Regions from separate parts of the Paenibacillus sp. NPDC056933 genome, predicted to be linked through region 1. Evidence: riboswitches for the same ligand, from Rfam matches in the RefSeq annotation. Region 1 holds a riboswitch; the other holds the start of a gene.
What was found. A riboswitch is a leader RNA that binds a small molecule or an ion and turns the genes downstream of it on or off. The one in region 1 is predicted to bind cyclic di-AMP.
Positions count from the first base shown of each region.

Region 2: another riboswitch for cyclic di-AMP. It lies ahead of ACFTRD_RS31935 (C40 family peptidase); the one in region 1 lies ahead of ACFTRD_RS06460 (C40 family peptidase).

Region 1 is NZ_JBHUQN010000001.1:1,376,984-1,392,179, forward strand. Features, by position in the region: gene ACFTRD_RS06395 (DUF309 domain-containing protein) at 1-309, shown strand, start outside; gene ACFTRD_RS06400 (thioredoxin family protein) at 519-1,067, opposite strand; gene ACFTRD_RS06405 (RsmB/NOP family class I SAM-dependent RNA methyltransferase) at 1,289-2,977, shown strand; gene ACFTRD_RS06410 (pseudouridine synthase) at 2,974-3,720, shown strand; gene ACFTRD_RS06415 (Cof-type HAD-IIB family hydrolase) at 4,218-5,024, shown strand; gene ACFTRD_RS06420 (hypothetical protein) at 5,122-6,177, shown strand; gene ACFTRD_RS06425 (GNAT family N-acetyltransferase) at 6,281-6,829, shown strand; gene ACFTRD_RS06430 (glycosyltransferase family 4 protein) at 7,157-8,287, shown strand; gene ACFTRD_RS06435 (YkvI family membrane protein) at 8,380-9,438, opposite strand; gene ACFTRD_RS06440 (xanthine phosphoribosyltransferase) at 9,644-10,225, shown strand; gene ACFTRD_RS06445 (hypothetical protein) at 10,323-10,652, shown strand; gene ACFTRD_RS06450 (hypothetical protein) at 10,774-10,992, shown strand; gene ACFTRD_RS06455 (carboxymuconolactone decarboxylase family protein) at 11,110-11,439, shown strand; gene ACFTRD_RS06460 (C40 family peptidase) at 11,548-12,012, opposite strand; cyclic di-AMP (ydaO/yuaA leader) riboswitch at 12,018-12,149, opposite strand; gene pelA (pectate lyase) at 12,557-13,516, shown strand; tRNA gene ACFTRD_RS06470 (tRNA-Leu) at 13,783-13,866, shown strand; gene ACFTRD_RS06475 (X2-like carbohydrate binding domain-containing protein) at 14,196-15,196, shown strand, end outside.
Region 2 is NZ_JBHUQN010000012.1:20,453-35,648, forward strand. Features, by position in the region: gene ACFTRD_RS31900 (beta propeller repeat protein) at 1-741, opposite strand, end outside; gene speB (agmatinase) at 1,926-2,795, opposite strand; gene speE (polyamine aminopropyltransferase) at 2,810-3,637, opposite strand; gene ACFTRD_RS31915 (transglycosylase domain-containing protein) at 4,052-6,130, shown strand; gene ACFTRD_RS31920 (YwhD family protein) at 6,321-6,824, opposite strand; gene ACFTRD_RS31925 (M1 family metallopeptidase) at 6,925-8,916, shown strand; gene ACFTRD_RS31930 (hypothetical protein) at 8,927-9,769, shown strand; cyclic di-AMP (ydaO/yuaA leader) riboswitch at 10,023-10,160, shown strand; gene ACFTRD_RS31935 (C40 family peptidase) at 10,164-10,634, shown strand; gene ACFTRD_RS31940 (GNAT family N-acetyltransferase) at 11,032-11,526, shown strand; gene ACFTRD_RS31945 (c-type cytochrome) at 11,676-12,035, shown strand; gene rbsK (ribokinase) at 12,370-13,356, opposite strand; gene ACFTRD_RS31955 (4a-hydroxytetrahydrobiopterin dehydratase) at 13,402-13,698, opposite strand; gene ACFTRD_RS31960 (hypothetical protein) at 13,947-14,240, opposite strand; gene motA (flagellar motor stator protein MotA) at 14,475-15,196, shown strand, end outside.

The sequences.
Region 1 (15,196 bases):
CGCATGATGTTACAGAGTTCGGTAGATCTGTTAAAGTCATATCCGGAAACTTCGCGAGGCATTGCTCTTAGACCGTTAGTGCAGGAAGTACAGGAGTTGGTTCATGGACTTTCGGGTCCTGAGCCACAGAAATTCCCTTACAGAGACCTGTACATTCAGATTGAGGATGAGGAACTGGTACAGAAGGTTCGAGAACGAGCTCTTGAACTGAAGCCCAATATTCCCCAACGTCGAAGTCCTACACGTGGACGAATCTATGAAGAGAAGATGAAGGCATTACAGCAGGAACAGAACATGCAGAGCGAGTAAGCATATAATGGAAAGTCATCATCCACTTCATCATTAACATATGTCAGACATATAATCTATAAAAAAACACCCCGACTGTTCCTATAGAGGAGCGTCGGGGTGTTCGATATTAAATGACATCAATACGTTTTGGAATGATTCCAGAGCTTGTCCATGCAAGGGCAATATGATTCCTGAGGGTCCATCGCATCCACGATGGGGTAAAACGATTAGCTTGCCGACGGAGTGGTACTGCCTTTATATTTCTCGAAAAATTGCTTGTAGTCATCCAGTGTATAACCGTTGTCACTGCCATTTTCCTGCAGCCCGCCAACCATGCGATCTTTCTCTACACCATCCTGATAGTATACCAGAGTCGGTGTGTATTCAATGTTATAGTCTGACCAACCGGAATCAAATTCGCGCAGATTGAACTGAGGCAGTTGAATACCTTCCTCATCGACCAGCGGCATCAGCTGAGGTGTTGTTGCACGGCAGTGTGAGCAATCGGAGGCAAAGAAATATACAAAGAAGCTGTCTTTGTTATCAATTCTGGCTTTTAGATCATCAGGCAAAATAATTTGTTGGTAGTTCGGATCGTCCAGCAGTTCGCGGGTTGCGGGATTAAGCTTGGAAGCGGCGATACCATAAGCATTCCCCACAGCGTCCATTTGTTTCTTGGATTGCTGATTCACCAGGACAAGTGCTGCAATCAATACGACGAAAATACCCAGGAAAATAAGGATTGCAGCGCTTTTCTTTTTCTTCTTGGATTTCATTAAGACATCCCCCATCGATCATATCGAAATATAGTTTGGCAAAAACACAGGATGGGATAATATGCATAAACACCCGTATTTTTGCACATCCATCAATCTACTTGCCATTATACTACATTACACGCTGTAGTGGAATATGTAATGAATCAATAGGAAAGCCATGCCTGGATATGATAACATAGAACTATATGCAATTTTAACAAGACAGGATGAGTGCAATTATGGCTGTACAGCTGCCTTCGATATTTGCCGAGCGAATGAAAAGCTTGTTAGGCGATGAATTTGAACAATTTATGAAATCTTATGAGCAGTCGCCACATGCGGGACTGAGAGTGAATACGTTGAAAATATCAATGGAACAATTCGGAGAAATGGCTCCATTCGATATGAGACCCATTCCGTGGTGCGGAACGGGTTTTTATGTGCCTCACGGAGTTAAGCCAGGTTTACATCCTTATTATCATGCGGGTTTGTATTATATTCAGGAACCCAGTGCCATGGCCCCGGTTGAATTATTGGATGTGCAGCCCGGGGAACGTGTGCTTGATCTGTGCGCAGCTCCTGGCGGGAAAACAACCCAGATCGCAGCCAAGCTTCAGGGGAAAGGTGTACTCGTTACGAATGATATCCATGCGGAACGTACGAAAGCCCTCGCCAAAAACGTGGAATTGTATGGGGTACGCAATGCTGTTGTATTGAATGAATCCCCGGAACGGATTGCGAATGCATTTCCTCATTATTTTGACAAAATCTTAATCGATGCGCCTTGCTCGGGTGAGGGCATGTTCCGCAAAGATGAGGACATGGTGAAATCCTGGGAACATCATTCTGTTGAAAAATGTGTGCTCATGCAGCGCGATATTCTGGAGACTGCCGCCAGGTTACTGGCTCATGGGGGAACAATTGTATATTCCACATGTACGTTTGCACCGGAGGAAAATGAAGCGATGATCGCGGAATTTCTGAACATCAATCCAGACTTCATAGTAAAAGACATCCCGGAAAGTGCCGGATTTGCCCCAGGGAGACCCGAATGGGTCCGTCAGATGCTGCCCGAGACAGTACAGAAGACAGAATCCGTCCTGGACCAGACTCGTGGAACTGCAAGGTTGTGGCCTCACCTGTTGGAGGGAGAAGGGCATTATGTTGCTATATTGAAGCATCGTGTTGAATCTCTCAGAGAAGATAACGGAGGTCAAGAAGAAAGCAGGGCGTTACAGACTGGACAGGCAGCAGATGGGGACGTTATCAATTCGATTGAATCGGTAGATCAATCCATCCGTGCATCTGCACCAATCAGTAAAGAAGAGCGTAAAAGGGAACGTCTCATGAGAACCGAATCCAGAGAACGTAATGACAGACATGCCCGCAGTGGTAAGGCACAGGGAAAACAGGGCAAAGAAAACGAACGTGGTGGCCGCAAAAACGAACGGAGTCAGGCACGAGGAGCCGATCAATCAAGTTTCGATCCAGGAGCAGTGTACACGTCATTTTTACGAGATAATCTGGAGATGGAGACTGCTGGAGAAACGGTCTTTTACGGCGATCGGGTGTATCAATCTTCTGTGGGTGCTGCCCGCCTGGAAGGGCTTAAGGTGATACGTCCAGGGTGGTTTATGGGGACCTTGAAAAATGGACGATTTGTCCCATCTCACCCGCTGGCATGCGCTTTGAATGCAGCGGAGGCTCTGCGATCCGTAAATCTGTCTTCGACTGACGGCGAAGCAGTGAGATATCTCAAAGGCGAGACGTTGAACATCGAAGAAGCCCGCGTTAAACGCAACACGGGTACAGCCGCCAAAGGCTATGTCCTGGTATGTGTGGATGGTTTCGCTGCGGGCTGGGGGAAATGGCTGGATGGTGTATTGAAAAATGAATATCCGGCAGGCTGGAGGTGGACATCGGTATGAGTGGAAAAGGCAAGTCAACGCTCCGTCTGGATAAAATATTGAGTCATATGGGTGTGGGATCACGAAGTGAACTCAAAAAGATGGTGAAGCAGGGCAGAATTTATGTGGATGGGAAGCCGGTAAAAGATAGCGGCGTGCAGGTCAATCCCGATGTAAACGTAATTGAAGCGGACGGTGAGCGGGTTGTTTATCGGGAGATGATCTACCTGATGCTGCATAAACCGCCTGGCGTGGTGTCCGCAACTGAAGATAACCGGGATAAAACGGTGATTGATCTGCTGCGCAAAGAGGATCGTGTCTTCAATCCGTTCCCTGTGGGACGACTTGATAAGGATACGGAGGGCTTGCTTATTCTAACCAATGACGGCCCACTTGCTCATGATCTGTTATCTCCGCGTAAACATGTGCCCAAGACATATGAAGCCCGTGTACTGGGGAATGTTGATGAGGAAGATATTGAACGATTCAAAGCCGGCATTCAGCTGGATGATGGGTATGAGACGTTGCCTGCGGAGCTGACTGTACTTCATCGTGAGGAGACCGAAGAGGGCGTGCTCTCTTCCATTTCACTAATCATTCATGAGGGCAAGTTCCACCAGGTAAAAAGAATGTTCCAGGCCGTTGGCAAACGTGTGGTTTATTTGAAACGTGTAGCCATGGGTGAACTAAAGCTGGATGCTGATTTGAATATCGGCAGCTATCGCGAGTTAACCGCAGACGAGTTAAATCTTCTGCGGAAATAACAGCTCCCGCCCTTCGCGAAGCGGAGCAGGGAGCCGGGCAGGGGGCGAAGCCCTGCCCTCGGCGCCAGAGGCGCAAGAGCTCCCGTCCTTCGCGAAGCGGAGCAGGGAGTCGGGCAGGGGGCGAAGCCCTGCCCTCGGCGCCAAAGGCGCACCAGCTCCCGTCCTTCGCGAAGCGAAGCAGGGAGCCGGGCAGGGGGCGAAGCCCTGCCCTCGGCGCCAAAGGCGCACCAGCTCCCGTCCTTCGCGAAGCGAAGCAGGGAGCCTGGGCAGTGGGCCAAGCCCTGCCCGCAAGGGTCCCGCTTAAGCTTGGGCGGGACCGCCGCTGTCAAGCTGAGGACCTGGCAACCAAGCGCTCCCACACCGACCGTCACATAGCAAGATCCCACCAGCCGCCGGTTAACGAGGCGGGAGTCCAGAGGGCAGAGTCCTCTGGGGCCCTCCCTCGGAAGGGAGGGTTTGGGTGGGTGCGACTCTTTTACAGATAAGGAATGAAGATAATGACAATCAAATTAATCGCACTGGATGTAGATGGAACGTTGCTTAATGATCATCATGAACTCACCGAAATGACGCAAGAGACTTTAATGCGTGCTTCCCGGCAGGGAGCAGAGATTGTCCTGTGTTCAGGCAGAGGCCCGGCGAATACAATTCCGTTTATGGAGCAGATGGGACTTGACGGATATGTCATTACACATAATGGGGCAGTAACTGCACAGGTGCAGACTCGTGAAGTAGTACACCATTTTGCGATGGATGGACAAGGACTTGAGCCTTTCATCTCTTATTGCCGAACGCAGGGCGTGCATTTCGATATTAACACGGCGTTTGGCCTCTATGTGGATCAGCCGGAAGGATTGGAGCTGCAGGTGCGCGAGATGTATCAGAACTTTATGGCAGAGCCGCTGAAGCTCCCACAATGGGCGGATATGACAGAGCCGCTTGCCAAATTCACGGCGTTTGGACCCATCGAGCAGATGAATGCGGTGCAACAGGAGTGGTCAACCTGGAACCTGCCTTATTATATGACGCGCAGCGGTGACTTTTTCATTGATCTGATGCACCCCGAGGCTTCCAAAGGTGCAGCGCTAAAAAGACTGGCTGAGGCAAAGGGAATCCTTCCTTCCGAGATTATGGCAGTGGGTAATTATTACAATGACATCACCATGTTAACTTTTGCAGGTAAAGGGGTAGCCATGGATAATTCCCCGGAGGAAGTCAAAGCTGCTGCGGATGAAGTTACGCTTTCGAACAATGACCACGGTGTGGCACATGCTATTCAAAAATATGTGTTATCCGTCCAATGATAGCATTCTTAAATCTGAAAAGATGTTGTACCTTATAAACTCTCGCTCTCAAGGGTAACCTAACAGAATAACGTTAGGAACTGAGGGGGGCAGGTACATGAAACTGAAAATAGAGCTGATTCCTGATCTTCGAACATCAGGTGGCGAAGTGCAGGATATTATGGTGGATGGTCAATATGCGGGTTCGCTCCTGCTTGTGTTCAGGGAAGGAGATCGGGTGTCCGGTAGTCTTCAGATGGAACAAGATTCGCTACCTGACGAGACAGAACATGTGATTGTAGAGCAGGTACACAAATATATTCGCTCTCTCGCGGATGCGGTAAGTGCTGCAGAATATGAGGTGCTCGTAAGCTGCGGTACATTATATTCTGTGTTACAGAAGCCAGATACCCACACAGATGGGCTAAATGAGTCGACGCATTCGGAAGACTTGTATTACAACGATCGAGAGAATGATCGGTTTGATTCAAGTGAAGTACATGTGTTACCCGGTTCACAAGCCGAATCATTTATATATGAAGACCCGGGACATATGTTGGAGATGGAGATGGTAAGTGCCGGACGAAGCATATCCACCTATCTATTCAATGACGCTAGTGGACAAGAACTCGCCGAAGCATCTTTGAAACAATATGGTGCCGATGTGCAGGGCGAGATACACTGGTACGATGAACCTTCGGAGAGTTATCAGGATGCAGCGGCAGAGCTGCTGATCCGAGAACTGGATGAAGAAACTATCGATACAATTACGATTCGCATGTGGCATCAAGGGTATGAGCTGGACTCCGTGGAATGGGTGCACCGGGATTTTGCAGATGACTTTGAGGTGCAGGAGGACGGAGATCTCGATGAGATTGAAGCAGCTGAAGAAGCTTGTTATGTGATGTTAGCACGCAAAGATCGGGAGTTCCGGGTGTATGAACTGTTTCTTCAAGAACGCGGAGGGTTACCTGTCGGTACGGCAACGATTGACACCTCTAGTCCGGATTTGTCAGGCTATATGGAGTATCAGGTTCCTGGTACAAGCGCTCAGCGGAAGAGTCTGGTGGAAGTTCTGATGCGCGAGCTTGACAAAGAGCTTGAATTTGATACTTTACATCTTACGATGTTATATCGAAATGAAATTATTGATGAAGCGAAGATTGATGGGTAAGAGGCAGCAGCCTCTTGCCTTTTTTGTTTACGTTTTGACGAAAAAGTCATTTCCCGGTATAGTACCATTAGTTTAAGAGAGACCTGGGAAGTGGAGGAGAATTATGAAGCATTCATTCAGGATCCGTACAGATTACATTAATGATGAATTTAAAGCTTTACAGGCTCAGCCGGAAGACACGGAAGAGGTAAGGTCTTTGCTCATGGAAACCGCCGAATGGCTGCGGAGTCAAGGGTCTTCCCAATGGAACGCGTTGTTAAAAGGTGAGGATTCCCATAATACGGCAGAGGCAATTCTGCGTGGAGACGTATTTGTATTTAAGAAGAGTTCTGACATAGCTGGCATGGTCATTTTGATGAGTCAGCCCAGTGCGTGGGATGCACATCTGTGGGGAAGCAAAGCGCATCCCGGGGATGGTGCACTTTATTTGCACCGATTAGCGATTCGCAGGAAGTATGCTCAAGGTGGATTGGGACGTGCGATTTTGCAATGGTCCAGCAGCGGCATCCAATTCGAGGATAAATACATCGTTCGATTGGATTGTGGAGCAGACAATGCCACATTGAATGCTTTTTACGCCCGCAATGGCTATACCTTCGTCGCGGAGGTAGGCGGTTTCAGTACATATGAAAAAGCAGTCAACCCTGGTTAGCTGGTTAACGATTGTTCCCGCTTCTTAGTCAAGCTTCACTCGAATATGCTGTATATACGACTCAAGGATTGCAGGCTGCAAGCTTCAATCTCTGAGCGGTGTAATGTCCAAGCTGCCAGACTAGATACCTGCGTTTGTTGACCTACGATTGGACCCAGGAAAAAGATAAACGCATAGTAAAAAAGGGAGTCGGGGAATGATCAGGCGGATGGGTCACCTCCAACGAATTATAGATGTTCAAGCCTCCATATGTCATAATATATAGGAGAGACTTATCATCATTGAAGATGTACTGAAAGACTTATGCAAGAAAGGGGGAAACTAACGGTGAGATTGCTGCAGGCGCTTTTCTTTCCTCCGGAGCAGCCCGGAGGTGTATCCTCTATGATTCCTTATATGCAAGAGAGGTTTACAACCCCGAGGTGGGAGATGGATCTGTTCTCGTTGCCGAAGCGAATTCGTAACAAGGGCAGAGAAGATATCCAGTTCGAGACGTTCGATTGGACACAGTATCAGGACAGTTCTGTCGTGCAAAAATATATGCAAACCTACCGGGATTATTTGTGGTGGACCAAGCTGCGTATTCAGAAGCCTTACGATCTGATTCATGCCCATCACCCTATAGCCGGACTTGCGATGAAGAACGTTTTCCCGGATGTTCCCCTCATTCAAACGATCCACTCCAGTTATGAGCGAGAGCTGATTCTGAATGGACGCATTGAGCCGGACGGACCGGAGCATCAATTCCTGTTGGCCATCTATGGTGAACTGGAGCATCAGGCAGAGCGTCTGTTGACCGTGTCGGATTCTTTCCGTCGTTATCTGGTACCTTATGTGCAGCATCCCGATGTCATCGGTGTAATACCCAATGGATTTGATGAGAAACGGTTTAAGCCGATTCCTCATGACAATGCTATTCCACAACTGGTCACTGTATGTCGGCTGGTTCCGGCGAAAGGGCTGGATATTCTGTTCAAAGCCTGTGCCGAGCTGAAAGCTCGGGGACATGATTACGTGCTTCATATTATCGGAGATGGACCGATACGTCCAGATTTGGAAGAGTTGGCCCAGCGGCTGGGCATTTATAATGAAACTATTTTTTACGGATACACGCTTCACCCTGAGGAATTCATGCCTTTCTTTGATATCTTCGTTCTTCCTTCGCGGGCAGAGGCGTTTGGGTCCGTTTTTGCTGAAGCGGCTCTTAGCTGTCTCGCCCTTGTAGGTACAGATGTTGGCGGTATCCCTGAGCAGATCGAGAATGGCAGTAATGGCTTGCTGGTCCCCTCAGAAGATCCGTCTGCATTGGCAGAAGCGCTGGAGAAGGTTATGCTTGACCCGGCGTACCGTTATGAGCTGGCCCGCTCGGCATGTGAGAAGGCCAAGACTCATTATTCTTTGGGCAGATCGGTCAATGAACTAAAAAAAATATATTTGCAATTTCCGAGCCAGGGCTAAGCGCTGGGGTGGGAAAGAAAGAAGCCGCTGTGCGAACAGCGGCTTTTGATATATTTAGGAAAAATTCCTTCCGTATCATCAGGATGTGTTATTTACAGGTTTTTGTTGCGTCCGCGAAAGCTCCCCCATCGATCCATTATCAATTTTGCCCCCCAGATCAGTGCCAAACTTCCGAAAATGGGGTAAAGGATAGAGAGCAGGGAACTGAAACCAAACTGGCTGAGCGAATAACATAACAGCATGATGGCCAGTGTGATTATTTTGGGATGTACTTCGACATGCTGTCTGAGTTGGAGGGTCATTCCATAAATGTCGGCTACAAACGTACTGAAGATTTCCATGAAAATCAGAGATACATACACAGATTGCACTACCCATCCAAGCTGAAAGGCAATACTGCCCATTGGAATCTCAAACTGCATGATACCAGGCATCTGTGCCGACATGGCGAAGTGGGCGGCCATCAGCATGAATCCTACCCCTATTCCGCCCAGAACACCGCCCCATTTCAGTACCTTCCGGCTGCGAATCTGATTCCCTACCGGAACGAGTACAGCCTGAGCAAGTGCCAGGTTGAATGAACTATACAACAGGGGAGATAACCAGACCTGGATTGGATGGCTGTCAGTGGTTAACGTAATAAATCGGTCTGCGCCGGGATGATGTATGGTGCTTGTAATCATAAGCAGGGAGAGCAGCAGCATCATCGGTACCACGATGCTGTTCATTTGCAGAATGGCCTGGATACCCCGTCCAAGCAGCAGATATGTACCGACAAGCGTTACAATCAGACCGGTCTGGTAATGCATACCCAGATGTTCTACAAAGACCGAACCGGCTCCAGCCAGCATGACACTGTTTACTCCAATGAGAACCAGGAGGGTAACCCACGTAATCCATTTTCCTGCTTTCTGACCGAACAAATGCTTGTTGAGATCTTCATAAGAACGTGAGCCTGTATCGTGAGCAATCAGCATCATTTTCGTACCTAACCAGACAAATAGCATGGTGGATAAGCCGATGGTCATGGTGGCCCATTTGCCATACTGGGTAAAAAACTGCAATATCTCCTGACCTGTAGCGAAGCCGGCCCCTACGACCGTTCCAATGTATGTAAATGCGATCTGCAGCACCCGAAATGCCTGTTTCATGCGCTTCCCCTCTCAGGCCCCTGAATAGTTTGGACATGCGGGTGCCATGGTACAAGGTATGCTTGACCCATCAAAGTCATGACAATCGATGTGCATCTTTGGGGGCATTTGCATGCTCCAGACAAGGGGATAGTCAATTTCGCTTGAACTGATAGCCAGATATATGATACTTTTACGTCATAGGATAGGCTTGGGAGGTCAAATTATGGAAGTATTGAAACAACGAATTTTACAAGAAGGTGTAGTCATCTCGGATCAGGTGCTTAAGCTGGATGGTCTGCTAAATCATCAGATTGATCCTGAATTGACAATGGAGATGGGGCGTGAGTTTGCTGCTCGTTTCCGAGAAAGTGGTGTAACCCGGGTCCTTACAGTGGAGTCTTCCGGGATTCCGGTCGCCTTTGCTGCTGCGTATGAGCTGGGTGTTCCGCTCGTATTTGCCCGTCGCAAAAAAACACTTTTGGCTGACCCCGACGCCTACTGTGAAAGAGTGCCTTCCTTTACCAAAGGAATCGTAACGGATATCATGGTATCCCGTGAATACATTCATGAGAATGACCGTATTTTGTTCATTGACGATATCATTGCCAATGGAGATGCCGCTCGTGGTGTCATCAAAATTATTGAACGTTCGGGTGCGGAACTGGTTGGATTTGGTGTCGTGGTCGAGAAATGTTTTCAGGCCGGAGCACGTACCATTCGAGAACAGGGCATCCCGGTTGAAGCGTTGGTACGCATTCGTTCACTGAATGACGGTACCGTGCAATTTGATGATAATGAAATGTGACATTTTAAAGGAATAGGGCCTAATTTTTGAACAATGCCTTTGCATGACTGCCGATTTCATTTATAATGGGGTTATGTTAGGGAGAGGAGGCAACACCATGGGGAACCAACCGGCAACAGAACAATTTTTTATTGATAAGCTGGCGGAATCGAAAGTTCATTTTGAACGTGCCCTGGATTGTAAACATACGGAATTCGATGACCTTTATCCCTATATGATTGAACATCCTCAATTTTTCTGGTACAAACGCTACGTTGCCTGGTCAGAATTGCTGACGATTGTAGGCTTGTGCGAAGAGTTGTCCTTCTCTTGGAAAGAACAATTTACACCGCATCAAGTGGAGTACCTTGAAGAACGTGTGATGTCCGCCAAAGTGCTTGATTTTTGGTTCGAGAAGAACGACAGCAAAGAGCACGCGCAGCGGTAACTTTCAGTCGGGACATACTTTCGAATGACATGACAGTCCAATACAGTCACGTGAGACCTAAATGACTTTTCATTTAGGTCTCTTTTTGTAAATAATTTTTTGGAAAGTAGGCGCCGGGAATATGATCAGTGATGCAGAATTGGATGCACTGCGTTTATCGGGTGAAAAAGTAAGAGTGGTACGAGACGAGATTCAGTCGAATGATGTGACGGGCATTGTCGTAGCCTGGGACGGGGAGCAGGTGCTCATTCGCCGTCAGAATCGTCGTGTGGTCAAACTCGACCGGAATTATCGGTATCAATTGTTCAGCGAACCACGCAAGAGTCTGCTCGAAGAATAGGACATGCCTTTTTAGGTTCATTTACCATGGATGATTTGGCATAATTGCACCTCTCGGGAGAGAAGATAGGTACAGTGAGAGCTTGTAACATATCAGCCGAGAGGATGTGCGGTAATCTTGACACTAATGAATGATAAGGTTCATGCCTATAAGGACCAGATTGGAGAATTAAGCGACGTGCTGCCTTCCGTGGTGAAGTCTTATCATGAGTTCACAGGAGAATGCTTTCAGGCAGGAGTGATGGATGCCAAGACCAAACAGCTGATTGCACTGGGCATCGGATTGTTCGCCAACAATGAGGTGTGTACGTTTTACCATGTGGAAGAGGCCCGTGCCAAAGGAGCGACCGACCAGGAGATTATGGAGACGGTTGCTGTAGCTGGAGCCGTAGGCGGCGGTCATGCGCTGTCACAGGGTGCGATGAGAGTCCAGAAGGCCTTGCATTAAAAAAGATGTATTGCAGCCTGATTATAACATCATGCCTGTGCATTTGTAGAAAATCAATGTAGACAAAGAAAAGGCTCCGGTTATTACCGAAGCCTTTTCGTGTTCAACTTATATTTTGCCAAGCATCTTATTATACATAAACTGCCCTGTTACCCGGCGTGCTGTTACAAAACGATCGTGGAAGTAAGGGTTGGATAATTGGGTGATGCTGACACCCTTGCTGCTTGAAGCGTGAGCGAACTGTCCGCCACCGATATATACACCCGTATGTGAAATGCCATTGCCCATCGTATTAAAGAATACCAGATCACCTGTACGCAGATTTGCTTTGGATACCGGAGTTCCGGCCTTAGCTTGTTGCTGGGAAGTGCGTGGTAATTCAATGCTATATTTGTTGAAAATATATCTCATAAATCCAGAGCAATCAAATCCAGCCATTGTCGTGCCGCCCCATTTGTAAGGTATGCCAGTCATGTTGTTAACGACGGTGTTAATACTGCTTGCCTCTGTGCTTGCTGCACCGGATGTAAATAGAACTGCTGCTCCAAAAATGGAGATAATAAGTTTTTTCAAAATCAATGTTCTCCCTTCGATGCCTACGGAGTTAGCTAAGGGTTCGGTAGAAGGTTCCCTATATTTCCTATGTATAAGAATAATTCACCCAAAATGGTTCCCCCGTTTTCAAACATGAAACTCGGCAAATGAATAATTAAGTTTTTGTAACCTTTTGAAACTATATTGCATAAATACGAAAATGTCAAACCGGTTTTAATCACTTCTTAGCACCTCAATGTTAACGGAATTCCAGCTTTCCATGTAGAAAAAACTCGGAAGTGCGTATCTAACCGATGACAAAAAAGTAACAACTGTTTCAAATGGATAGAAATTGGACAATGAATTGCTTTTTCGCAAGGGTTTGGATGACACTAACAGGAATCAAAGTAGTTGTTACATGTTGTTGCGAATATTGACATAATTCATTGTTTTGCATAGAATGGTTTTATCCAATCCACATATTGGATAAAAAGAAAAAGTTTGATCTTATAATCAAATATAAGGAGGGCAGGATCAGGGAAACAGTTTGCATAAAATGAAGCGGGAGAGGTGTTCTAATCTGATGTTTAAATCAAAAGTAAGGTTTGCATCCTTTGTTATGGCTTGTACAATGGTTCTGTCTGTTATTGGAATAGTATATCAGCCAATTGCGAAGGTATCTGCTGCAGACGCCTCGGGAACGACAGCGAGTATTGCTGATATCTTGAAAAATCAGCGTGCTGACGGAGGATGGAAGAAAGATTATAAGGAAACAAGCGGCGAGTGGGCGAAATCCACGATTGATAACAAAGCTACATACTCAGAAATCAGAAGATTAGCAAAGGAATTTAAGAAGACTAATGACCCGCGGTATTCGGCTGTTGCCATCAAAGGAATCAACTTTCTACTAAACATGCAATATTCCAATGGCGGATGGCCGCAAGTATACCAGAGCTCAGGTTATCACAAGCACATCACCTTCAACGATGATGCCATGATTAATGTCATGTACATGCTGGATGAAGTAGGTGCACGCCAAGGTGACTTCTCATTCATCGACAGCACTCTTGCGGATCGCAGTAAAAAATCAGTTGCCAAAGGAGTAGACGCTATTCTGAATACACAGGTTGTCGCTAATGGCAAACTGACTGCATGGGGACAGCAGCATGATTCCAGTTCCCTTAAACCTGCAGGAGCAAGAATTTACGAAGTGCCTTCTCTCAGTGCTGGAGAGAGCAGTACGATTGTGAAGTTTTTGAAAACAAGACCGTCGAACTCAAAAATTACAGCTTCAATCAAAGCGGCAGAAACCTGGTTCAACAAGGTGAAAATCACAGGGTACAAATATGTTAGAGAAAACGGGGATAGCCAAATCGTTGCTGATTCAAGCGCAGCACCAATTTGGGCTCGCTTTTACGAAATTGGAACAGATAAACCGATCTTCGTAGGACGTGATGGGGTTGTGAAATACAAGCTCAGCGAAATCGATAAGGAAAGAAGAGGCGGATATGCCTGGTACGGCAACTGGCCTTCCAAGATATAGTTCTTTCACGCTTTTCATCAATTTCAATCAGAACAATAAAATAAACAATAACAATAATTTGACTCATACTTAATATCCAAACAAAACCAAGGGTAATACAGCGCTTGTTAACTGTGTTGGCCTTGGTTTTTTGTTTTACATGAAATGATGGAAGAATACAGCTTTAAACATAGAATGGGAAAATTATTTTTTTGTTGACACAAATTATTCCACATGATATATTACTTCTTGTCGCCGCGATATAATATCTCGGAGATATGATATACGCGGTCGTGGCGGAATTGGCAGACGCGCACGGTTCAGGTCCGTGTGGGCTTACCCCCGTGGAGGTTCGAGTCCTCTCGACCGCATCATATGTAATACGTAAAAGGTTCCTCGAAGGGCATTGATGCCACTCGAGGAACCTTTTTATTTGTTTACGGATTTTAATAGGTGTTCGTCCTAATGCATCTCATTTCATTCTTTCAACTTGAAAAGAGAAGAAGTTTTCCTTTGTTTATTTATCCAGTAATGCAAAGATGTTCGTTCTACGACGATTTGCCCCTTCAATTCAGGTTATTTGTACGTAAAATACCGAATTGTACCTATTCTGTGAATCATGCATCCACTATTCTTTTCTCGTATGGAAGCGCTATCAACCATGATTTGAATGACCAAATTCAGAGGGGGTAGGGATAATTTGAAACGAATCGGAAAAAGGATGGCAATGTGTTTTATGGTATTCATGATTGCGGCAGTGCAGTTCGGGATGATGGGGACGAAAGGTAATGTGGCACAAGCAGCAGATAAAAGTCTCGCCCAAAAGCCGTATATGGGCTGGAGCAGCTACAGCATGCAGGTGTATGACGGGGCGGGTAACTGGACATCGGCCGAGAGCATTAAGAAGCAATCAGATGCCATGCGTGAGAAGCTGCAGGCCCATGGATATGAATACATTAATATTGATGCTGGCTGGAACGGTGACGAGGATGAATATGGCCGTCCTATTCCGAGTACTGTTCTTTATCCGAACGGATTTCAGGAGGTCATCGATTATGTCCATAATAATGGGCAGAAGATCGGGATCTATCTGATCCCGGGATTATCAATCACCGCCTATAACAAAAATCTTGAGGTTTATGGGACGGGTGGAGCATGTCGTATGCAGGATATCGCGGTAAAGCCGCTCGTTGTTATGGATGCTTGGGATTCGTACACGTACAAAATCGATTTTACGAACCCATGCGCACAGAAATACATCGATTCCATTGCCGATCTTCTGGGGGAGTGGGGCATTAACTTTGTCAAATTCGACAGTGTAACTCCGGGATCGGGAATCAATAACCTGAGTCGGGATGCACGCGGTGATGTGGAGGCATGGTCCAAAGCCCTGGACAGAAATAACATCTGGTTTGAGCTTTCCTGGGCGCTCGACCATAATTACGTGGATTTCTGGAAAAAGTATGCGAACGGTTGGAGAATCGACTGGGATGTTGAAGCCTACGACAGCAGTAAGGGCTTAACGGAATGGTCGAGCATTTCACGTTTATTCCCCATCGCGGCCATCTGGTGGCGCGATGCAGGTCCAGGGGGCTGGAACGACTTTGATTCCCTGAATGTCGGGAATGGCTCGATGGATGGTCTGACCAGGGACGAGCGGAAGACCGCTACCACGTTCTGGGCAATCTCTTCAGCACCGCT
Region 2 (15,196 bases), on a different contig from region 1:
GGCCCATACCTGGTTACCGCTTGCGTATACATCTCCACCGCTCCAGGTTGTTGAGGCCACCTTCAACGATTGCGTCCAGTTCTTGCCCCCATTACTTGTCTGCATGATTCGGTACCCCGAGCCAGGAACCGCTACAATCACATAACCTTGCTTCTCTGTTGTGAACACAGCTCCGCGTGTATTGGCTGGTGTGGAGATCGGGCTCCATGTTGCACCACCATCCTTCGTCATATAAGCACTATTATAGGTGTAACCGAAGCCTTCATTTTTATTGTGAAAGTCAATTCGTTTAAATTGTATGCCTTTAGTATCCATCCGTGTCCAGTACGCGCCGCCATCCGTTGAGCGGATGAGATACGTCGTTGGAGAATCCTTTACCTGTGCCAAAGCAAATCCATTCACATTATTCGGGAAATCAAGTTGTGCGAACTGCCATTGACCTGTATAGATGGACTGCCAAGTGCAACCTGAATTCGATGTACCAATGAGAAATCCCTCACCAGCAGCCCGTCCGGTTGTACTGTTTAGAAAATCGATATCCGTAAATTGCAGTCGTTGATCTTCCACACCACTGCCTTTTTTCAACGTAGCCGTTAATCCATGATCTCCACTTCCACATGTCGGGGAGGATGCAGCGTTAGCGCCGGGTAGAGTATGTACCGGTCCCAATCCCCAAGCCAGTGTTACCGATAGGGCGAGTGCGCCAATTCGTTTCCATGTCATTCTGCTCTTTGTTGTCATCGTGACACCTCCTTCTATGTTTTTACCCTATTTTGCAGGATTTAACGTAACAATTTGTTTATCCCGCGTGACATTATTGCAATAAAAAAACCACTCATGCCCACATTTTCTATCTCACGGGCTTGAGTGATTCATCATTAATCTCTGCTAAGAGCCTGAATTAAATGGGATATGTCTTAAAAGCAATAATCACAAAAGTGATACTTAAAACAAGGCACAGGGCAAAATACAACTTATTGTATTTAAGTGTTCTGACGCTAAAGGCAACATATAGCATGGCGAGATTAACCAGTATCAGCGTTAAATTGAGGAACACAGTCATTGTTAATATAAGATTAAGGGTAAATATCATAAGTACCGCTACGAACCATTTGGGATACATGCTCAGTTGAGCCCGGATTGCATGCATATCAAAACCACCTTCCTCTATTTCCATATTATATAAATATTAAGATAGAGTCACCCCACATACGTGTATTCGCTTAACGTGCGGGTGTAATCATATATACAACAAATGGTAGAGATACGGGAACGTACGTGCTATAATTAATGTTATGGACTTTTGAATAACGGTGGATGTTTTCTAGATCACGGCGCAGCTTCCCGAAAGGGGGTGTCGTCGATGGTCAAACTTGTGGCGTTGCTTGATGTAATCCGATGGATTGCTGCGATCCTCAGTCTAGTGCTGAGTATCCGAAAGCTTTACCGTTGGTTGCGCAAAAAGTTTCGTAGCAAGCGAAAACCCACCTCATAAGGTTGATCGCCTGACGGTGGGTTTCGCTTGAGATATTTATTTGTTTCATGCGCGCCGTGGCAATCCACAGCCTTTCAGGTCCTAAGAGTCTTACCGTTCCAGCGGTGAAGGCTCTTTTTTAGTATATGGTCGAACCCGATCACCATATACTTCACGAATGTAATATATCAATAAATATATTACTGAATACTTATGTAGTCATTATAACACAGCTCTGGGCAGAAGTTAAATTAAGTTAAATTAAATTAAGTTAAGTTAACTTAATTTAACTTCGTTATTCCGCTTGGCAGAATAGTGTCGGCTCAATCATTCAGTCAGTTACTCAAACAGGAGTAGTTGAGGAACACACAGAGAAATGTTGACAATGAAAAACGCCCTCTCCTACGCAGGCTTCAACCTGGCACAGACAGAGGACGCTGTTATTTTGCTATTACTTCACAAATCCAAGCAGCATTTCACGGATCATCTTCGCAGCCACAATTTGTGTCTGTTCCGTAGGATCGTAAATAGGGGCCACCTCAACCAGGTCACAACCCACCACATTTACATCTGATCCTGCGATCATGTGAATGGCTTCAAGCAGTTCCTTGGACGTAATACCGCCCGCTTCTGCTGTTCCTGTACCCGGAGCCGCAGATGGATCAAGCACGTCGATATCGATTGTCACGTAAACGGGACGGTTACCCATTTTCGGAAGAGCTTCCTTCATCGGAGCTGCCACTTCAAACGGATAGAAGTTGATGTTCTCCCGTCCAAACTGGAACTCTTCCCGGGAACCGGAACGAATTCCGAACTGATAAATATTTTTGCCGCCCATCAATTCAGCTGCTTTACGCACTGGCGTTGAGTGGGACAATGGCTCGCCTTCATAGTTTTCACGAAGGTCCGCATGTGCATCAATATGAATCAGGATAAGATCCGGATATTTTTTGTACATTTGCTGAATGACAGGCCAAGTGACAAGGTGTTCCCCGCCGAGACCAATCGGGAATTTGTCGTCAGCCAGCAGGCCACCGATATATTCTCCGATGACTTCGAGACTGCGCCCAGCATTACCGAAAGGCAAGAGCAGATCCCCTGCGTCAAAATAAGTCATATCCACAATGCTTTTGTCCAGATAAGGGCTGTACTCTTCAAGTCCAACCGATGCCTGACGGATATGGGCAGGACCAAAACGGGAACCTGGGCGGAAGCTGACGGTGTAATCCATCGGCATACCATAAATAACTGCTTTGGAATTCTCATAATCCTCGGAACTGCAAATAAACACGTTACCTGAATAAGCTTGATCTAGTTTCATTAGTTTAGTCCTCCTTATTTCGTCAGATCTTCCACGAATTTAGGAAGAACGAATGCTGCTTTGTGTAGACGTGGAGAGTAATACTTTGTATCCATCTCCGGAATTTGCGTCTCATCCACTTCAAGCGGATTATGTTTTTTGCTACCTAATGTAAATGTCCACAGACCACTAGGGTACGTAGGAATATTACAACCGTACACATGTACAATTGGGAAGATTTCTTTTACATCTTTGTTTACTTTTTGGATCAGATCCGCTTTGAACCAAGGGTTGTCCGTTTGAGCAACAAAGATTCCGTCTTCTTTCAGCGCCTCATAGATACCTTGGTAGAAACCGCGCTCGAACAGTGGAGCAGCTGGACCTACAGGCTCTGTAGAGTCAACGATGATGACATCGTATTCATTTTTATGTTCTATAATATGCATGTAGCCGTCATTCACAAGCACTTCAACATTAGGCTCGTCCAATTTACCGGCGATTTCAGGCAAATATTTTTTGGAGTATTCAATCACTTTTCCGTCGATTTCGACGAGGACCGCTTTTTCTACAGCAGCGTGCTTGATGACTTCACGGATAACTCCGCCGTCACCGCCACCCACGACCAGAACCTTTTTCGGATTCGGGTGTGTGTTCAGTGCAGGGTGAGCCGCCATTTCGTGATAAACGAATTCATCCTTCACCGTAGTCATGACCATGCCGTCGAGCAGTAACATGTTGCCGAATTCTTCGGTTTCTACCATAGCCAAATCTTGAAATTCAGTCTTTTCGCTTACATACGTCTGTTTAATTTTCGCGGTGATCCCGAATACCGGGGTCTGTTTCTCCGTAAACCACAATTCCATAATCTCTACCTTCTTTCCGTAAAGTTAATGATCAGCCATATCCGGACAAAGCGCCCTGCGCTGCCGATTCGCCCAAGCACGTCCAGCGTTCGGCGCCATATAGCGTTATGGTTGCTGGCTGCGGGAAAGGTCCGCGTTTCACTTCATTTTATAGATTAAATTGACCACAGCGAGCATAGCGACTGACGGACCAACAAATCATTGACAATGGGTACCGTTCATCTTTGCTTGCCTTTTGATATATTGTACCGAACCGTACCTTTTCATTACCCTTTTGCATTATACGCGATAGACGTTTATACTGCAAAACGGTTTTTTCTGCAAAAAAGCTATATTTTAAACCGTTAAACGGGCAGATTGAATATCCGTGTCATTGAATTCCCATACTGGAAAGAAAAGAAAGGAGCCCGTCCCATGACCCAACCACGCCAACAGACCCGCAAACGCGGGTTCCGTATACGAAAAATCATTAAAAGCCTCACTCTGCTCGCTATTCTCGGCCTGATCGCCATGGCAGCAGGATTGGTCTATCTATACGCAACCAGCCTGCCGCTGGCCGACTCGGATCGCAATTCCAGACTTCTCGATAGCCAAGGTGAAGTGATCGCTACATTCTCTGCAGGGGGCAAAGACTCGGTACCTGTGCAACTGGGAGACATCTCCCCCGATTTGGTCCATGCCACACTGGCTGTAGAGGACCGCAAATTCTATGATCATGTCGGCTTCGACATCCGAGGAATGGGACGGGCTGTACTCGTTAATCTGGAACATATGCAGATGTCTCAGGGCGCAAGTACACTGACCCAACAGCTCGCACGCAACTTGTATTTGTCGCATGAAAAGACATGGACTCGCAAAGCCAAGGAAGCCATGTACACGGCACAATTGGAGATGAAATACAGCAAGGATGAAATTCTGCAGATGTACCTGAATGAAATTTATTACGGTCATGGCGCCTACGGGATTGAAGCAGCATCGCGGATGTATTTTGGCAAATCAGCCAAACAGTTGACCCTTGCCGAAAGTGCCATGCTTGCAGGCATTCCAAAGGGTCCAACCTACTATTCTCCATATAACCATATGAAGAACGCCAAGGATCGGCAAAAGGTCGTATTAAATGCGATGGTGGAAACCGGCAAGATTACGCAAGCCGAAGCAGACAAAGCTTATGGGGAAATGCTCTCGTTCAAACCGGAAAGCGAACGTAAAACCGTGGAAAGTGCCCCCTACTTCAGAGACTATATCCGGAATCTGGCCATCAAGGAATTGGGTATCAGTGAAGCGATGCTGGATCATGGCGGATTGAATATATACACCACTCTGGATCTGCGTGTGCAAAAGGCGGCAGAAGACGCCGTAGCCAACGGCATGGACGCCAAAAGTGAGCTGGAAACCGCCCTCGTGTCCATCGACCCTCGTACAGGATATATCAAAGCGATGGTGGGCGGCAAAAATTACCGCACCAATCAGATTAACCATGTACTGGCGACTACACGCCAGCCAGGATCTGCTTTTAAACCGATCATGTATCTGGCTGCCCTGGAATCCAAACAGCTTACCAGTGCATCCATGTTTAAAAGCGAGCCAACCCTGTTTCATTATGACAATGATCGCAAGACCTATAAACCCGGTAACTTCGGAGACAAATACCTGGGTGAGATTGACCTGAGGCAAGCCATCGCCGCTTCGGACAATATCTATGCAGTGAATACGATTATGCAGATTGGACCTGAACAGGTGGTAGATATGGCCCAGAGTCTGGGGATTACGAGCAACCTGAGTCCGGTTCCCTCTCTTGCACTCGGCACCTCACCAGTCAGTCCACTGGAGATGGCTTCAGCCTTTTCTGTCATTGCTGCTGGCGGGAAACGTACACCACCTGTGGCTATCCTGCAAGTGACGGATGCCGCTGGGCGTATCCTATATGAAGCACCGCAGACCCAGGCCGAGACGGTTGTAGAACCCGCTGCAGCCTATGTATTAACCCGTTTAATGGAAAGTGTGTTCGAAAATGGTGGCACGGGTAACCGGGTCTCCGCCGCCATCAAACGGCCTGTTGCTGGCAAAACCGGAACAACGAATACGGACGCCTGGCTGGTCGGCTTCACCCCAGAGCTCTCAACGGCGGTCTGGGTCGGTTATGATCAGGGTAAAGCCATTTCCACTTCGGATGGACGTCGTGCAGCACCGATGTTTGCCCAGTTCACGGAAAAGGCTCTTGCAAGTGTTCCACCGAAGATTTTCACCGTACCTGATAACGTCGTCAGTGTGTATATCGATCCCGAGTCCGGCAAACTGGCTGGTAATGGCTGCGCCGAGAAACGGCTGGAAGTTTTTATAGACGGGACGGAACCGACCGAGGTCTGTCGCAGCGCTTCGGACGATTCAGGTTCAGAAAAAGATAAAGACAGTCTTGAGGTGCAAAACCAGCAAGGAATACAGGAAGAGAAGCATTCATGGTGGAAGGATTTCAAACGCTGGTGGGTGGAATAACCAAAATGACGCAAATACGTAATGGCGTAAATGCGTCTGTCCTTCTGGTTTTAGTCTCAACCATTCCCTTCATAGATCATGTATCCACTCCTGTATTCACTTTACTGCCTTCCATCGCCACATAACAAAAGCCCCGAACCGATACGCTCGGTTACGGGACTTTTGTTTTTTAATGATCAAGCTAGAAAAATTAGGCGAGTGCTTCCTTCAATTCGTCCGGGGAAGCGTTCCACCATTCTTCATTATGGGTAATCAGCAATTTCTTGAGTGCTGCGCGATCTTCAGGGCCAAGTTCATCCAACATGAAACGGCGCTTCATCGCATAATCCATTCGATTCACATGATCCGCCAGCAGTTTCCATCCACGTCTCGCTTCTGTATCGATCCACATCTCACATGCGGTTGCCCCGCCATACAGCTGTCCCTGCTCTGTACGATCCACAGCGACCCATACCAGCCATACCTGACGTCCGTTAGGTACATCTTCACGATTGGTTGAAAACTTGATGCCACGCTCCACCTTGCTCTTTGCGTGCATCGCACCGACGTCAATCTTCGCTTCGCCGTTATCAATAATAACGGGGGACAGGTTGTTCAAATCAATGGAGCCTGCACCGAATCCTTTGTGTTTGCTCTTTGCACTAACGATATTCAAGGCAATCTGTTTTTTGCCGTTTTGCTCGTTTTGGTCCATTTTATAGCCTCCAAGGGTTGATACAAATATTTTAACTAATAATCGTCCCATTGCAAACATATACATGCTGTAGATGCTTGTCAACGGGAGGTATTTATCGATGATTCCACGACGCGCCAAGAGCTGGCTCACCGCAATTATAGCCCTATGTGTACTTACCGGAGGAATATGGCTCGCTCTGGGTTCCACACGCTCCAATCCATCCGAATTGCCTACGCTCGCACCGGAATCGGGCAAGCCCCCGGCTCCCGTCAATAACCAGACACCTCCAGAAAGCGTACAGACCCCAACCGCTGAGGTATTCAGCAATCGTGTAGTGGAATATCACATGGATGTGAAGCTGGTAGACGGGAATGTGCTACAAGGCACCCAGACATTAACCTGGACACATCCAGGAAAGAAAACCGTCAGTGAGCTTTATTTTCACATGTATCCCAATGCGTTCTCTTCTGCCGACACCACCTTTATGAAGGAATCCGGCGGGAAACTTCGCGGTGATACTATGCCTACAAACGGTTATGGCTCCATGAACATTACAGATATGAAAACAGAGGACGGGCTCTCTCTCTTGCACCGAATGCAGTATGTGCAACCGGATGACGGAAATATAAAGGATACTACGCTCATTAAGGTACGACTGCCCAAACCTGTCAAAGGCGGCGAAAGTATCACGCTCCACACCCGATTTGAGGTCAAGCTGCCGAAAATCTTTGCCCGTATGGGGACGGCGGACCATTTTGTGATGGCAGGTCAATGGTTCCCCAAGCTTAGTGTATATGAACCAGCAGGCACCCGAGGACGGACTGCCGAAGGCTGGAACCTGCATCAGTATCACGGCAATTCGGAGTTCTACTCTGATTTTGGCATCTATAGTGTTCGTATCCGGGTACCGGAAACATACAAAGTGGCTGCTACCGGATTTCCAACCCAGCAAGCTGTGGTGAAAAACGGGGAGAAAATCTATCAGTTCTATGCCGATGATGTACACGACTTTGCATGGTCAGCCTCTCCTGATTTTGTGTATGCAGAAGAGCCGTTCTCTGCTCCCAATGTGCCAGGTGTACGAATCAAGCTGTACCTCGACCCTGCTCACCAGGATTTGAAGAAACGGTACTTCTACGCAGCCAAAGCAGCGCTATCCAATTACAGCAAGTGGTTTGGCCCTTATCCGTACTCTACCCTTTCCATCGTGGTCCCGCCAAAATCGGGAAATGGTGCAGGCGGCATGGAATACCCCACGCTGGTTACCGCTTTCGGCGCAGATGATTCCGCTCCTGGTTACGATCTGGAACGCACGGTCGTGCACGAAATTGGGCATCAGTATTTTTACGGCATGGTTGCCAGTAATGAATTTGAAGAGGCTTGGCTTGACGAAGGATTCACTTCTTATGCAGAAGACAAACTGATGGAACAGGAATACGGACTGATCCCTAATCTGCCTGTGCAATCAGGTCTTATCATCTCTCCGGCTTCACTAACACAGGAGGCTTGGAAGTTTGATTCCCAGAATCATTACGCTGCCAATGTGTACACTCGGGGTAAGCTTGTATTGCTTGGGATTGAACAGCAGGTTGGTGCAAAAACAATGGAACGCATTCTCTCGACCTATGTGAAGAAGTATCGTTTCAAACACCCTACCTCTTCTGATTTCCAAAACGTCGTGGAGCAAGTGACGCGTACATCCTGGACCGACTATTTTAATCAGTATGTGTACGGGGACGGCATGGCCGATTTTGCAGTGGAGAAGATTACCGTGAACCCCGTCTCGAAAGACGGTCAAACGTTGTATGAGTCTTCCGTTACGTTGCAGAAAAAAGGCAGTGATTATACAAAGGTACCTGTTCGAATCGTGTTCGAGGATGGGAAGATCATGACCAAGGAATGGGATGGTAGCGACAAACGCATTACTTACAAACTAACCTATTCTTCTCCCGTGTCCTGGGCTATGACAGATCCGCTGTACACGATTGTACTGGAGAATCGGCATATGAACAATTTTCTGAAAGCCGGACTGGATGAGCCAACCAAATCCCGCTGGAGCATGAGCGCAACCAAACTTATAGAGGCCATATTCGGAAGTCTGTCATGGTGAGGTGGATACAATGAAAGCAAAAATACGTGAAGGCTGGTTTCTCGTCCGTCAGCATATGTTCATTGCAGCTCTCTTATTTATCTATCAACTAATATGGGGATACTTCCTCTATCAAATGGTACAGTCGGCTGTGGTCCCTTTGCTCCTGCGTTATCCGGAGCCTGATGTTGGAGAGTTAAGCACGATGTTATTCAAAATGGAGAGCCAGCTCAGCCTGTCAACGAGTCCGGAGGTTCATCGCTATCTTTGGATTCTGGGGGCCATGTTGCTGCTGAGAATGCTCATTAGCCCTCTCATTCAGGCAGGTCTGCTCTATTCGCTCCAGCATTTTAATCATTCAGAAGAACGCGTTCCATTCATGCGCGGAATTAAACATCTTTGGAAACCGATGCTGTTGCTGTACACCATTCGCACAATATTACTGCTGCTGCCTGCCTACTGGCTCGTACCCAAACTGTACTCCATTTTTATGGACGGCTTTCATTCATTACATCTGCTCTTGCCCGGCATTCCCTACGTGGCTGGCTGGATTATATACGGGTGGGTTATCCATTATGCCCTGCTCTATATGCAGTTTGGTATCTCAGCTCCTGACGAGGAAGGCGGAGTCCGCGGCACCTTACATGCTGTATGGATAGCACTACGTCATGTCATCGCTCTAAGCGGTATCGCTATTCTTCTGGGCGGACTCCATCTGCTGGTCTTTGGAGCCTTTACTTCTGCCTCATGGTTAGTAACCGGTTTAACCGGTCTTATACTACAACAGACGTATCCACTCGCCAGATGTCTGCTCAGTCTATGGAAAATATGTGCGCACTTCCGATTATGGCAGTCCAAGACGGTCAAAGGTTAGTATGAACGGTTAAAAATGATTAACCTCTCTATGTAAAGGCTACATTCGCCAAATGTTGCTACATAAGCAAACCTCGACCTTTCCCCGTCAAAGGTCGAGGTTTTTTTTGCTAAATTTATTGCTAAACGTTGCCAAACTGATATACCTCTGTTACAATAATCGCAGTGAGTTTTTAGTAACAACTTTGTAATCTTTACCTTCATATTTGTAACTACTTAAAATTTAATCGTCATTTCTTGATTTCACAGGTGCATAACTAGCATAGCCAAATTCCTAGCACCTGGGAAGCGGGGGAACCAGTTATGGGTGAATTGATCTTGCAACAGAGGGATCATAGGGGACCTTCAACCGAATCCTTAAGCTAACCTCGCAGGCATTGGAAGGGGTATATCTCTTGTTTAAAAAGAAATTAACCGCAGCTGTTCTCAGCCTTACATTCGCATTATCGCTTGGAGCGAGCAGCGCATTCGCAGATTCAAAAATGGACCAAGTCATTGATTCAGCAATGGGAACTACATACAAAAGCGGGGGAACAACGCTTAACGGCTTTGATTGCTCTGGGTTCACAAGTTATGTATTCGACAAGCTGGGCATTGATCTGGCTCGCCAATCCAGTTCCCAATTCGACATGGGTGACTCGGTATCCCGTATGGAAATGAGACCAGGCGATCTGGTATTCTTCAATACAACGGGTAAAGGGGTTTCGCACGTAGGGATCTTCGTAGGAGATGGAAAGTTTGCACACTCCTCTTCTTCTAAGGGAGTAACAATCAGCGCTTTGAGTGAAAGCTACTGGGCCAACCGCTATGTTGGCGCTAAACGGATTATGAGCACGGACGCATATGAGACTTTGGCCATCGACTAGGGACAAGCTGAGCAACGTCATGCTGTAACCATAACACTACTGTAACGAAGCATAATAGAACCGTCTGGTACATTCTCCGCAGGAATGTATCCGGCGGTTTTTTTGTGCTTTGTTTCCTTCAAAAGTATTCGGGATAAGCTATCAAACCTAACCTTTACTTTATTATAGAGCTATTTTGTATTGCTTCGTCCGCGCTCTTATAATGTTTTTACCCATCCCACTCTAATATAAACGAATTTACCAGAACTTTTGTTTCAATTTTTTTCAAAAACGAGGACTTGCCAAATGAACGCCTCTTTTGTAGAGTGAAAACAAGCTTAGCTATGGAATGACATATCTATATGGACAAATTCAAAATCATTATAGCTTGTTCACAATGAGAGGAGCGTGCAGTTGTATGGATGAAGCCTCTGTGACGTTTCACGTTGTGCCCATGCAAGAAGAACATGCGGAGCAAATCTGTGATTGGCAGTATGACCCGCCTTATAATATTTATAGCTGGCTGCCCTGGGAGCAGATGAAAGCACTGGAAGTTGAATTTGGGGATGCCCAGCTGCGGAAGGAACAGTATGCGGCGGTGCTGGGAGAGGATCATCAGGTCTGCGGGTTCGCTCAGTACTTCCCACTTGAGGGTGTCACCCGCATTGGGCTTGGTATGCATCCCGGACGTTGTGGCCAGGGCCAGGGGACGGCTTTTGTATCGGCCATTGTACAGGAGGCGATTCGCCGAAATCCTCTGAACGAAATTGATTTGGAAGTGTTAACCTGGAACGACCGGGCTATTCGTGTCTATCAAAAGGCTGGATTTGTCACGAAGGATACATACGAGCGACAGACACCAAGTGGATTGAAACCTTTTTATTGCATGGTCTATGAAGGTCCTCGGGGATAAATAAATCATAAAATGGCACTAAAAAGTCCCCGGTTATGTGATTAGTTCAAAAAATTACCACAAAATGCTATGATGTCACTACAGGTTCCGTTATAATGATATGGATAGTTTCAGGTTAGATGATCTTCATTCTGGAGGGGACATAAGGGATGCACAAATGGATCATGAGCGGGGTATTTTTTGCAGCGTGCGCTTTAGCTATTGTACTAATGTTTACGCTTCCAGGAAAAGAGGAAGTGGCAGAAGAAGCGAAACCAACCATGCCGGAAGTTACAATGGATGCAGGACAGGCTGAGACATTGGTCAAAGCAAACTGTATTACCTGCCACGGTGATCAGCTTCAAGGGGGCATGGGCCCTAGTCTGCAGAAGATTGGAAGCCAGGACGATGTGGAAAAGATTTATACCACCATTGTCAAAGGTAAAAGCGGCGGTATGCCTTCGTTCAAAGACAAGTTGAAGGATGAAGAAATCGCGAATGTTGCGATGTGGCTGGCTGAGAAGAAATAAGGCAAGAAGGTCAAGGCGAATCAATGAGGTCAGATTACACGCGTGTTAAAGCGAGGGACACCAACCGTCCTCCGCTCTACACGCATGCTCTAAGCCACCATGGCTCTGGACGCACCACGTAGTCGATCCTATTCCAGTGTTGCTGAGTTTATCAATTGTTCATACTGAGAAGAGGCTCTTATTCCCCCTGCCGGGAGAGTAAGAGCCTCTTGGTCATATTCACGTGTAAACGCCATAAGGTGCTCCTCTGGTAAGAAACCTGTGCCATCGTTACCCCGGTTCGCATAAGCGATCCCGATACGGCCGTCTATAGCACGTCCTAAAGCGTCATACACTACGGCGTCTTTGCCTGCTGCTCAGCCAGGAAAGCCTCCACTTCACGTGCGGACGGCATCCCGGACTGGGCGCCGAGCTTCGTCACGGACAACGCGGCCGCGCCCATGGCGAAGCCTACAGCCGCGTCGAGTGTCTCTCCGCGCGCGAGGGCTACCGCCAGCGCGCCGTTGAAGCAATCGCCCGCGCCGGTCGTATCGACGGCGCTTACGGCGTAGCCGGGCGCACGGCACGCGCCGGCGCGCCCTGCCTGTACGCGGCCGCCAGGTGCCGCCGCGTACACAGCCCCCTCGGGGCCGAGCGTCGTGACGACAGCGGCCCCGAGGGATGCGGCGAGCTCTGCGACCGCCGCATCCACGTCTTCCGGCCGGAGTTCATCCCGGCCGGTGAGCACGGCGAGCTCGCTGCGGTTCGGCGTGACAACGTCGACGCACCGCAGCAGCTCCTGGGGCAGCCCCGGCACCGCAGGCGCTGGGTTGAGCACCACCAGTGCGCTGCCTTCAGCCGCCAGTTGGGCGGCGCGGGTGACCGCAGGCAGCGGGATCTCCAGCTGCAGCAGCACCGCTGCCGCTGCAGTCAGGCTTTTTACCGTATCCGCTTCCTCCAGCATGGCAGGTTCAAGTCGCCCATTCGCTCCGGGAATGACGATAATCCGATTATCTCCTTTGGAGAGCCAGATGGAGGCCGTACCAGTGATGGTATCATCCAGTATACGAACCTGCGAGGCATCTGCTCCGCTCTCAGCCAGACTGTGTAACAGACGTTCACCAAAAGCATCCGAACCTACCGCTCCCACCATCGTTGTCTGTCCGCCCAGTCGTGCTGCGGCAACGGCTTGATTGGCGCCTTTCCCACCAGCCAGATAGTGCAGTTCCTCCCCGCTTACCGTCTCCCCCTCTTCGGGAATGATATCGGTTTTCACCACAAGATCCATATTCAGGCTGCCTACGACAGCAATAAGAGGTTTGTTCTGATTATCGTCTGACATGGTTGCTTCACTCATTTCCGGTAGTACGTTAATAACCGATCCCGGTTATTCCGACCTCATTTTCTCAAATGCCTCGTTATATTGCTCTGCTTCTTTAATGTCTACAGATGTTATACCGCCTTCATCCCATGATGTGAGACGCAGCGTGACTGTTGTATAGTCAATCGTAATAAAAGGGTGATGATTGAATGCTTCCGAAATCGCTGCGACCTCGTCCACAAAAGCAATCCCCTTCATGAAGTTGGAAAATACGAACTTGCGGACAATCCACCGTCCCTCTTCCAGTTCCCAGCCTTCCAGCCTCCCCAGATGAGCTTCGACTTCCTCTTGCGAAAAAACCATACGTTATCTTCCTCCCCATATGATGGCTCATCACAGACACCTGCCGTGCTGCCACCGAAACCTTTGGCGCTATCACAGCAACCCAACGCATAGGTCAACCGCCCTGCGGCTCGCCCGTTTCATGACTATCATCTTACCACGGACAAGCCCCAAAATCCAATATAACGAATGGCATTGGGCCCAATAGCCGCAAGGCTTTAGGGGATTCAAGCGCCTGATTTTTCAAGTCAAATAACGAAGGTCATCTACTAAATCAGCGGCACAAATGTCAGCTCTTCTTCCCCAATCAAAATATTAATCCGGTGTTGATTCTTGTCGTGAATAACCACGCCACCTCCTACCGGTATAAGGGACTCGGTTCCCAGCGCATAGAACAGATCTTCCGCTAACGCTTCATCTACTTCAAGTTGCTCCCTCTCCCCCAGACGCGACCATTCCTCCGCATCCATTTCAAAGAAAACGTAGCGGTCCGGTATTCTCCCTATGGCCTCTGTCAAATCTGTCAATATTCCTTCATAATCCCGTCCATGCTTTACGCCCATTGGCTTTTCACTCCTGTTCGGCCCCTTCGGAGCGGATCTGATCTTATTATACCTGAAAATAACCCTTAAAAAAAAAGACCTTCTGGTCGATAAATACTATACATGACCGTTTTAACTGTTTCAGCATCTAAAGGGGATGCCTAACGTTTAGCGGATTGCGGCGTAACGTTCGTCCGGAAGCCCGAATAGAGCCGCTTGAAAGGATTCAATTTTATCTCATGGATGAGGTGTATGATGGAAATTTCAACGATTATCGGACTAGTTTTGGGGCTGGTTTCACTTGTACTGGGTATGTTCCTAAAAGGCGCACCCCTGATCAACCTGGTTAACAACCCGGCAGCCTACGTTATTATCTTTGTTGGTACGGCAGGAACCATTTTCATGGCATTTCCTATGTCTGAAGTTAAGAAAATCCCCAAGCTCTTTGGGATTCTTTTCAAAAAGCAGCAACTGATTGACCGTGTTTCACTGATCGGCACATTTATGGATTGGGCTTCCACTACCCGACGTGAAGGTTTGCTGGCACTGGAGTCAAAAGTAGAAGAGATTGATGATCAATTCCTACGTGGCGGAATGCGTATGATCATTGACGGCAACGACCAGGAATTTGTAAGTGATGTATTAATGGAAGATATTCATGCCACAGAAGAACGCCATCGCGGCGGCGCCTTGATCTTCGCCCAAGCAGGGATGTACGCACCAACGCTCGGGGTACTCGGAGCCGTTGTAGGTCTGATTGCGGCACTTGCCGACCTTAGTGACATGGAGAAACTATCCCACGCCATTGCGGCGGCATTTATCGCTACACTCCTTGGTATCTTTAGTGGTTACGTGTTGTGGCATCCCATGTCCAACAAACTGAAGCGGATGTCCAAGAAAGAAATGGAGATCAAGCTGATGATGGTTGAAGGATTGTTATCGATACAATCCGGAGTATCCACTATTGCCATCAACCA